DNA from 3 places in the Bacteroides sp. AM16-24 genome. Region 2 is predicted to be linked to each of the others. Evidence: riboswitches for the same ligand, from Rfam matches in the RefSeq annotation. Region 2 holds a riboswitch; each other region holds the start of a gene.
The links. Region 2 has a riboswitch for cobalamin ahead of DW182_RS18070 (DUF5074 domain-containing protein). Riboswitches for the same ligand answer to the same signal wherever they lie in the genome.

Region 1 (2,272 bases), on a different contig from region 2:
GTAACTAAATCCGTTATCCTGTATTTCATTACGCAAGCGGCAACAGCTACTTAACGAGTCGGCATTATCACTCATATATGTAAAGAAAGAGTGCCCTTCCGCATACATTTCGGCCGTGAAGTCACCGTATTCCTTATCCAATACATCTCCGTCTTTGGTCAGCAAAGCCATTGTTTCTACGGGGAAGGTAAGAATGGCTTTGGTACGTTCCTTATTGAACCACTTCATGAAGCGCTTTTGCAACCAGCTCAATGATTCCCAATGGGGAGCGTTTCCGTCCGGGAAGACAAAATGCTCGAAAAGGCTGTTGAAATAATATTGATCATAGTAAGCCACATTCCAGAATACTGCCTGAAAATTCCGTGCCCCCGTAGGTTGATTGATGGAATATACGATCTGTTCAAAACAATCGGTGATTATTTTATCTATGGTTCTTTGTTTGGAGGAAAGGTCGGCAAGTTGTTCCGGATGTTTATAGTAATCTTCTCCGTATTCTTTTTCTATGAAATAATTCATATACATCAGAAATTCCGGTGTGGCGCAGGCGCCGCTGAGCATACTCGATACGATAAATACCATATTGATGAATCCTCCGCAGAAAGACTTCAGATTGGTGGGTGCCGTGGAGTTACCGCCTACGGATGCGGTTCCGCTGATCAGCCACGGATACATGGTGATGCTTGCGCAATAATTGGCAAGATTGGTTTCATCATTCTTGTATATGAAGTGTTGGTTCAGCAATTCGATGTAGCGGTCTGAAAGTTCCTTGCCGTACATGTCCTTCAGGCGGTCAGTCAGCAAACGGCGGTTCAGACGGATGAAGTTCGATTTGGGGAGTTCGCCTATCAGTGTGGCTATATTTTTATTTTCCACATTGGCGTTAGCGTCATACTTGCTACCGGTGGCAGGGTTGGAGGCATCGCAGTAATCCATTAGAAAACGGAGCTTGTCACGTACTTCCCGGTCTTCCAGATGTTTCTGTCTGTATAGCATGAACGCTTTTGCTACACTGTAATAGTGTTCAGCCATCAGTGCCACTTCTACTTGGTTCTGTATATCTTCTACACTGGTTCCATCACTGATGTTCACGCGGCTGAGTATGTTGGTGATCACATCTTGTGTGGCAAAACTGCCGACAGATAAAAATGCTTTACTAATTGCGTTCTTGATCTTATCAAGTGAAAACGCTTCTTTTTTCCCATCTCTTTTGACGATGAAAGTCTCCGAATTGATCATACCTGTAATTTAAGATTTAACAAATAAATATTCCTTGTTTAGTTAGCTATACTAAATCAAACGGCAAAATAAGGAGAGTAAGTAATAAAATGAATCTTGGAGGATACACTCTATTGCTTTTCACCCGAAAGCCTGAATGATTACAGATATCGGCAGGTCTTCTGACTTGTTTCCGTTGTGGCGCCTTCCCGGTCTTTGCAGGACCAGTGGCTAAAGAATGCCACAATCTTTTCTCCACATGGTAGGGAGATGAAACTTACAGCTACGGGGATAGTCCCTGATTTTCACAGGATTCCCTTTTAATTCCGTTTCACGCTTGCGGTGATTTGGAAACCGTTATCGCTGACAAAGTTAGAAATAAAATCTATAATCCAACGGATGATAGAAAAAAATATTCCCTGCTTATATTTTTTGTTTTAAAAAGCATCTCCAATGATAATTTCCACTATCTTTGCCCCGAATTGGTTTCGGATGAACATTTCTTTCATTTGGATTAAAAGGGAATCGGGTGTAAATCCCGGACAGTCCCGCTGCTGTGAAGCTCCATAACTTTCTTGATAAATACTTTAGCCACTGGCTGTGAATTGGAGGCCGGGAAGGAATCAGAGAGGGAGTCAGTCAGAAGACCTGCCATTCGTTAAAGTCTGTTGCTACTCGTGGGATTAGGGGAACAGTACGAACGTATAATTGTTTTAATTTAATTAATGCGAAAGGGATGCCTATGAAAAAGGTATGTCCGCGTTGTGGTGCAACCTTTGAGTGTATGCACGATCGGATTTTGTCATGCCATTGCGCTACGGTACGACTGAATGAGCAGCAACGTGCTTATTTGCAAAAGAATTATCCGGGCTGTTTATGTCATGACTGTCTGACGGCAGTCAAAGAGGGTATTGTTATGGATGTATGTGATGCACCCCTTTGCGATAAACAAGAAGAACAATGATTAAAAAAGTATTGATTGCCAATAGAGGCGAGATTGCTGTACGTGTAATGCGTTCCTGCAAAGAGATGGGAATACGTACAGTAGCTGTCTATT
Region 2 (2,272 bases):
GCAATCCATTGGATTACATCCCTTTTCTTTATTTTTTATTCTGAAACTTACGCTTCTGCGCTTTCAGCGGGGATTACAGATACATAACGTCTGTCTTCCTTGGTTACTTTGAACTGTACAGTTCCGTCTACTAAAGCGAAAAGAGTGTGGTCTTTACCCATACCGATGTTGTTACCCGGGTGGAATTCAGTACCTCTTTGACGAACGATGATGTTACCAGCTTTGCAAACTTCGCCACCAAATATCTTAACGCCTAATCTCTTGCTCTGTGATTCGCGGCCGTTCTTAGAACTACCGACACCTTTTTTATGTGCCATTTCTTCTTACTGTTTTAAATTGATTAAGCTACTACTTCTGTGATTGTTAACTCTGTGAATTGTTGACGGTGACCGTTCAACTTGCGATGACCTTTTCTTCTTTTCTTGTGGAAAATGAGAACTTTGTCACCTTTTACCAGGCTTGATACAATTTGGCAAACTACTTTTGCACCTTCTACGGTGGGAGCACCTACGGTGATAGCACCTTCTTTGTCTACCAAAAGAACTTTGTCAAATTCTACTGTTGTACCGTTTTCTGCATTCTGGATGTGGTGTACAAACAGCTTTTTGCCAGCTTCTGCTTTAAATTGCTGACCGTTGATTTCTACAATTGCGTACATTTCTTATATATAATGTATAAGTTAGCTCCGTCGGGTGGTCTCTAATCACTTAGAAAGCACTTTGTCGAACCCGGTGCGGAATAATCGGGCACAAAAGTACTTCTTTTATTTGGAACAGGCAAACGTTTCTTCCTCTTTTTTTGAGGAATAGATTTGTGAAATCTGTCAGGAAGGGATTCTTGCAAGTCTGCTTCATACCAACTCCGTGTCAAAGCCGTACCAACTCCGTATCAAGTCCAAGCGTATAGATACGGAGAAGACACGGAGTAAATAAGACTCAGATATAATGAATATACGGGGCCTATTCATAAAGCCTTGAGTACTGAACCAAGCAAACTTATAAGAGAGAATAAAACATTAAATTCATTTTCTTTTTTTTTAGAATATTCTTCCTTGCATGATTTATAATGTCTATCTTTGCACTCGGATTTAAGAATCCGGCTTTCGGGTGCTTCGTGATATATCTTATCAAACGAGGTGAAAAGGGAATCAGGTGAAACTCCTGAACAGACCCACTGCTGTGAGCTTCATTAAACTTTTCGGATAAATTCTACACTTGTCCACTGTCCGTATAGGATGGGAAGGACTTCCGGAGAGGAAGCGAGTCAGAAGACCTGCCTGCAAAGTTTGCAATCTACAGTTTCGGGGGAAAAGGAACTTAAGAGATTCACATTGCTTCAACTCATATTGTTATAGATATGAGAGGTCATTGCTCTGACTTCGTACCTCGAAACATAACGGAAAATAATTGTGTGTATGCAGAAGAAACGCATTTTGAGGTTATGTTGTGCAGTGCTAATGGTATCATTATCCGCCTGCGAATATGAGGATGATTTTCCTGCCGGAGTGGGCGAGGGTAATATCGAAGCTATTGTTTTGAACGAGGGAAGAATAGGTACGAATATGGGAGCTATATCTGTATTGTACCGTAACGGGATGGTGAGTCCCGATGTCTTTCGTGTTGTGAATAACCGACCGTTAGGGGATGTAGCACAATCTATTACGATGATTAATGGGAAGTACTTCATCGCTTTGAACAATTCTAAGAAAATCGAGATTGTAAATTCCAAGACTTTCGAATCCGAAGGTACGATACTTTATACACAGGCAGGATTACCACGTCAGATTGTGGCTATATCGGATACTACTGCTATCGTTTCCGATCTTTTAAGTAACAATGTCTCCGGTGTTGATTTGCCCAGCCAGCTGGTACGGATTCGTACCGTGCCTCCTTATGGTACTCCCTTGGAATATATCGTTATCAGAAAATGGGTAGAATATATGGAAGTGTCTGAACATAAACTTTTGGGTATTACAGCAAAAGGGGTTTATGTGTTCGATCTGGACAATATTACTCTGGAAGGAAGCCGCATGATAGAAGAAGTCTATAATGAGGAAGTCACTAAAACCTGTAAATTGCTGAAAGACAAAAATGGCAAGATATGGGCTTTGATGAACGAACGTGATAAAGGCAAACTTACTGCTATCCTGTTAAAGTGTATTGATCCGCAGACGGAGAAGGTAGTGACTACTTACAGACTGCCTTTTGTCAGTAAGAATGAAGCCAAAGAAGGGGATGTAACCGGAACTATCAGCTATAACCGGACTGACATG
Region 3 (2,272 bases), on a different contig from region 2:
ATGGCTATAGCGGTAAAACAATCAAGGAAATTACGAAAGAGATGTTCGAACTGGCAGATGGTATGACTATGAGTGCCAAGAAGGATGGTATCGTCAATATGGGAGGCTTCATTGCTACACGAAAAAAAGATTGGTACGAAGGTGCCAAAGGCTTTTGCGTGCAATATGAAGGGTATCTTACTTACGGTGGTATGAATGGTCGTGACATGAATGCACTTGCCACAGGACTGGATGAGAATACGGAATTTGATAATCTGGAAACCCGCATCCGTCAGGTAGAATATCTGGCAAAGAAGTTGGATGAATACGGTATTCCTTATCAGCGTCCAGCAGGTGGACATGCCATTTTTGTGGATGCAACGAAGGTACTGACGCATGTGCCGAAGAATGAATTCCCGGCACAGACTCTAACGGTTGAATTGTATCTTGAAGCCGGTATCAGAGGATGTGAAATCGGTTATATCCTGGCAGACCGTGATCCGGTTACTCGTGAGAACCGTTTTACCGGGCTGGATTTATTGCGTCTTGCTATTCCCCGTCGCGTATATACGGATAATCACATGAATGTGATAGCAGTAGCGTTGAAGAATGTTTTCGACCGTCGTGAAAGTATTACTAATGGAGTCCGTATTACTTGGGAGGCTCCCCTGATGCGTCATTTCACTGTTCAATTGGAACGTACATAACTACTTTCTTTTTCATAATACAAATGAGGTTACCCGGATTCATATATTGAAGGGGTAACCTCATTTCTTTTATTTATCTTCTTTCTCGTTATTCATTCTGTAACTTAATGCTCCTGACGGGCATTTCTTGATTTGAGCGATCAATTCTTCCGTCGTTGCATTTTCAGCCGTTATCCACGGTTTTTCTTTCGGATGATATACATTCGGAAGGGTCTTGGTACAAATGCCTGCATGTTGGCACAGGCCGGGTTGCCAGATGATGGTCACTTCCCCGTTCGTATATTCTTTCTTTATATTCATAACTATTTATTATTGAATGTGAATACCTTTCATTACAAATCTTTTCCATTCGGGATGTTTGTGAATGTATCCCGCTACAAACGGGCAGAGAGGTACTAATCTAAGTCCTTGTTTTTCTATATCTTTTAATGCTTTTTCTACTAACTGGCTGCCGATGCCTTTACCACCCAGTTGAGTGGGTACTTCGGTGTGTGTCAGGTAAATCTCCCCATTCGTTGATTTTATATACTCAATCTTTGGAGTATATTGATCGACATGGAACTCATATTGGTGACGTTCTTCATTGTCGATCAGTTTATAATCTGCTTCCATAACTCTTCGTATTGATTGTTTACTGTATGTATAACACGCGGATGATGAAATTTGTTTTGGGAAAGTTACAGAATAAAATGTCCGGGCGAAATCCCTTCGACCGGACACCATTCAAATAAACTTGGCAGAGTTTATTGTTCCTTACTTTCTTTGAAGCCGAGTGGATGAATGAAATGAGGGGACGATTTGCCCGTTTCATTTAGACTCAACGCTTTTTCCTCGAAAGCAGTGATAAAAACAGTGCATGGCAGGTCTTCTGACTTGTTTCTGTTGCCAGGCGCCTTCCCGGAAGCGGACTTCCAGTGGCTATTGGTAGTTTGCCTGCAACCTATCATGAAACTTACAGCAGCGGGACTGTTCAGGACTTGCACCTGATTCCCTTTTAATTACCGTCTCTGAACAAAGACAGTAAACCAATGCATCGCAAAGATAAGGAAAAAAGTGATTAGTGCAAACCGTTTCTTACTTTTCCTTTGCCAGGGTGAATACGAATTCTAATCCGCCCCCCTGGTTGTTCTTGGCCGAAATGGTACCTCCATGGATGATTACCGAGTTCTTTACGATAGCCAATCCCAATCCTGTACCGCCCAGTTTGCGTGAGCGTCCTTTATCTACCCGGTAGAAGCGTTCGAATAAGCGGTTCAGATGTTCGGGAGAGACGCCCACGCCGGTATCGGCAAAACTAAAGTAGTAGAAGTTCTCGTCCTCGCGGAAACAGCTGATGTTGATGCGTATATCCGTGCCTGCATAAGCAATGGCATTGTCCATCAGGTTGCGGAAAATGGAGTATAGCAGGGAGTAATTTCCCCGTAGTTGTATCTTCGGTTTTAGGGAGTTGACTACGGTGATATGCTTTTCTTCCAGTTCCAGGGATACCTCGTTTACGATATTGCCTACCAACAGGCTGATGTCTACTTTCTCCATGTCGATCATGTTGGCGGCTTCGTCCATACGCGTTAATACGGAGATGTCGC

Region 1: another riboswitch for cobalamin. It lies ahead of nrdD (anaerobic ribonucleoside-triphosphate reductase); the one in region 2 lies ahead of DW182_RS18070 (DUF5074 domain-containing protein).
Region 3: another riboswitch for cobalamin. It lies ahead of DW182_RS01210 (GNAT family N-acetyltransferase); the one in region 2 lies ahead of DW182_RS18070 (DUF5074 domain-containing protein).

The regions. Positions count from the first base shown of each region.
Region 1 covers NZ_QRKI01000010.1:18,041-20,312, forward strand. Annotated here, with positions in the region: gene nrdD (anaerobic ribonucleoside-triphosphate reductase) at 1-1,236, opposite strand, end outside; cobalamin riboswitch at 1,370-1,589, opposite strand; cobalamin riboswitch at 1,682-1,886, shown strand; gene DW182_RS12610 (cysteine-rich CWC family protein) at 1,952-2,179, shown strand; gene accC (acetyl-CoA carboxylase biotin carboxylase subunit) at 2,176-2,272, shown strand, end outside.
Region 2 covers NZ_QRKI01000018.1:70,184-72,455, forward strand. Annotated here, with positions in the region: gene rpmA (50S ribosomal protein L27) at 48-317, opposite strand; gene rplU (50S ribosomal protein L21) at 341-658, opposite strand; cobalamin riboswitch at 1,088-1,295, shown strand; gene DW182_RS18070 (DUF5074 domain-containing protein) at 1,415-2,272, shown strand, end outside.
Region 3 covers NZ_QRKI01000001.1:310,334-312,605, forward strand. Annotated here, with positions in the region: gene DW182_RS01200 (tryptophanase) at 1-686, shown strand, start outside; gene DW182_RS01205 ((4Fe-4S)-binding protein) at 756-986, opposite strand; gene DW182_RS01210 (GNAT family N-acetyltransferase) at 996-1,298, opposite strand; cobalamin riboswitch at 1,527-1,731, opposite strand; gene DW182_RS01220 (cell wall metabolism sensor histidine kinase WalK) at 1,761-2,272, opposite strand, start outside.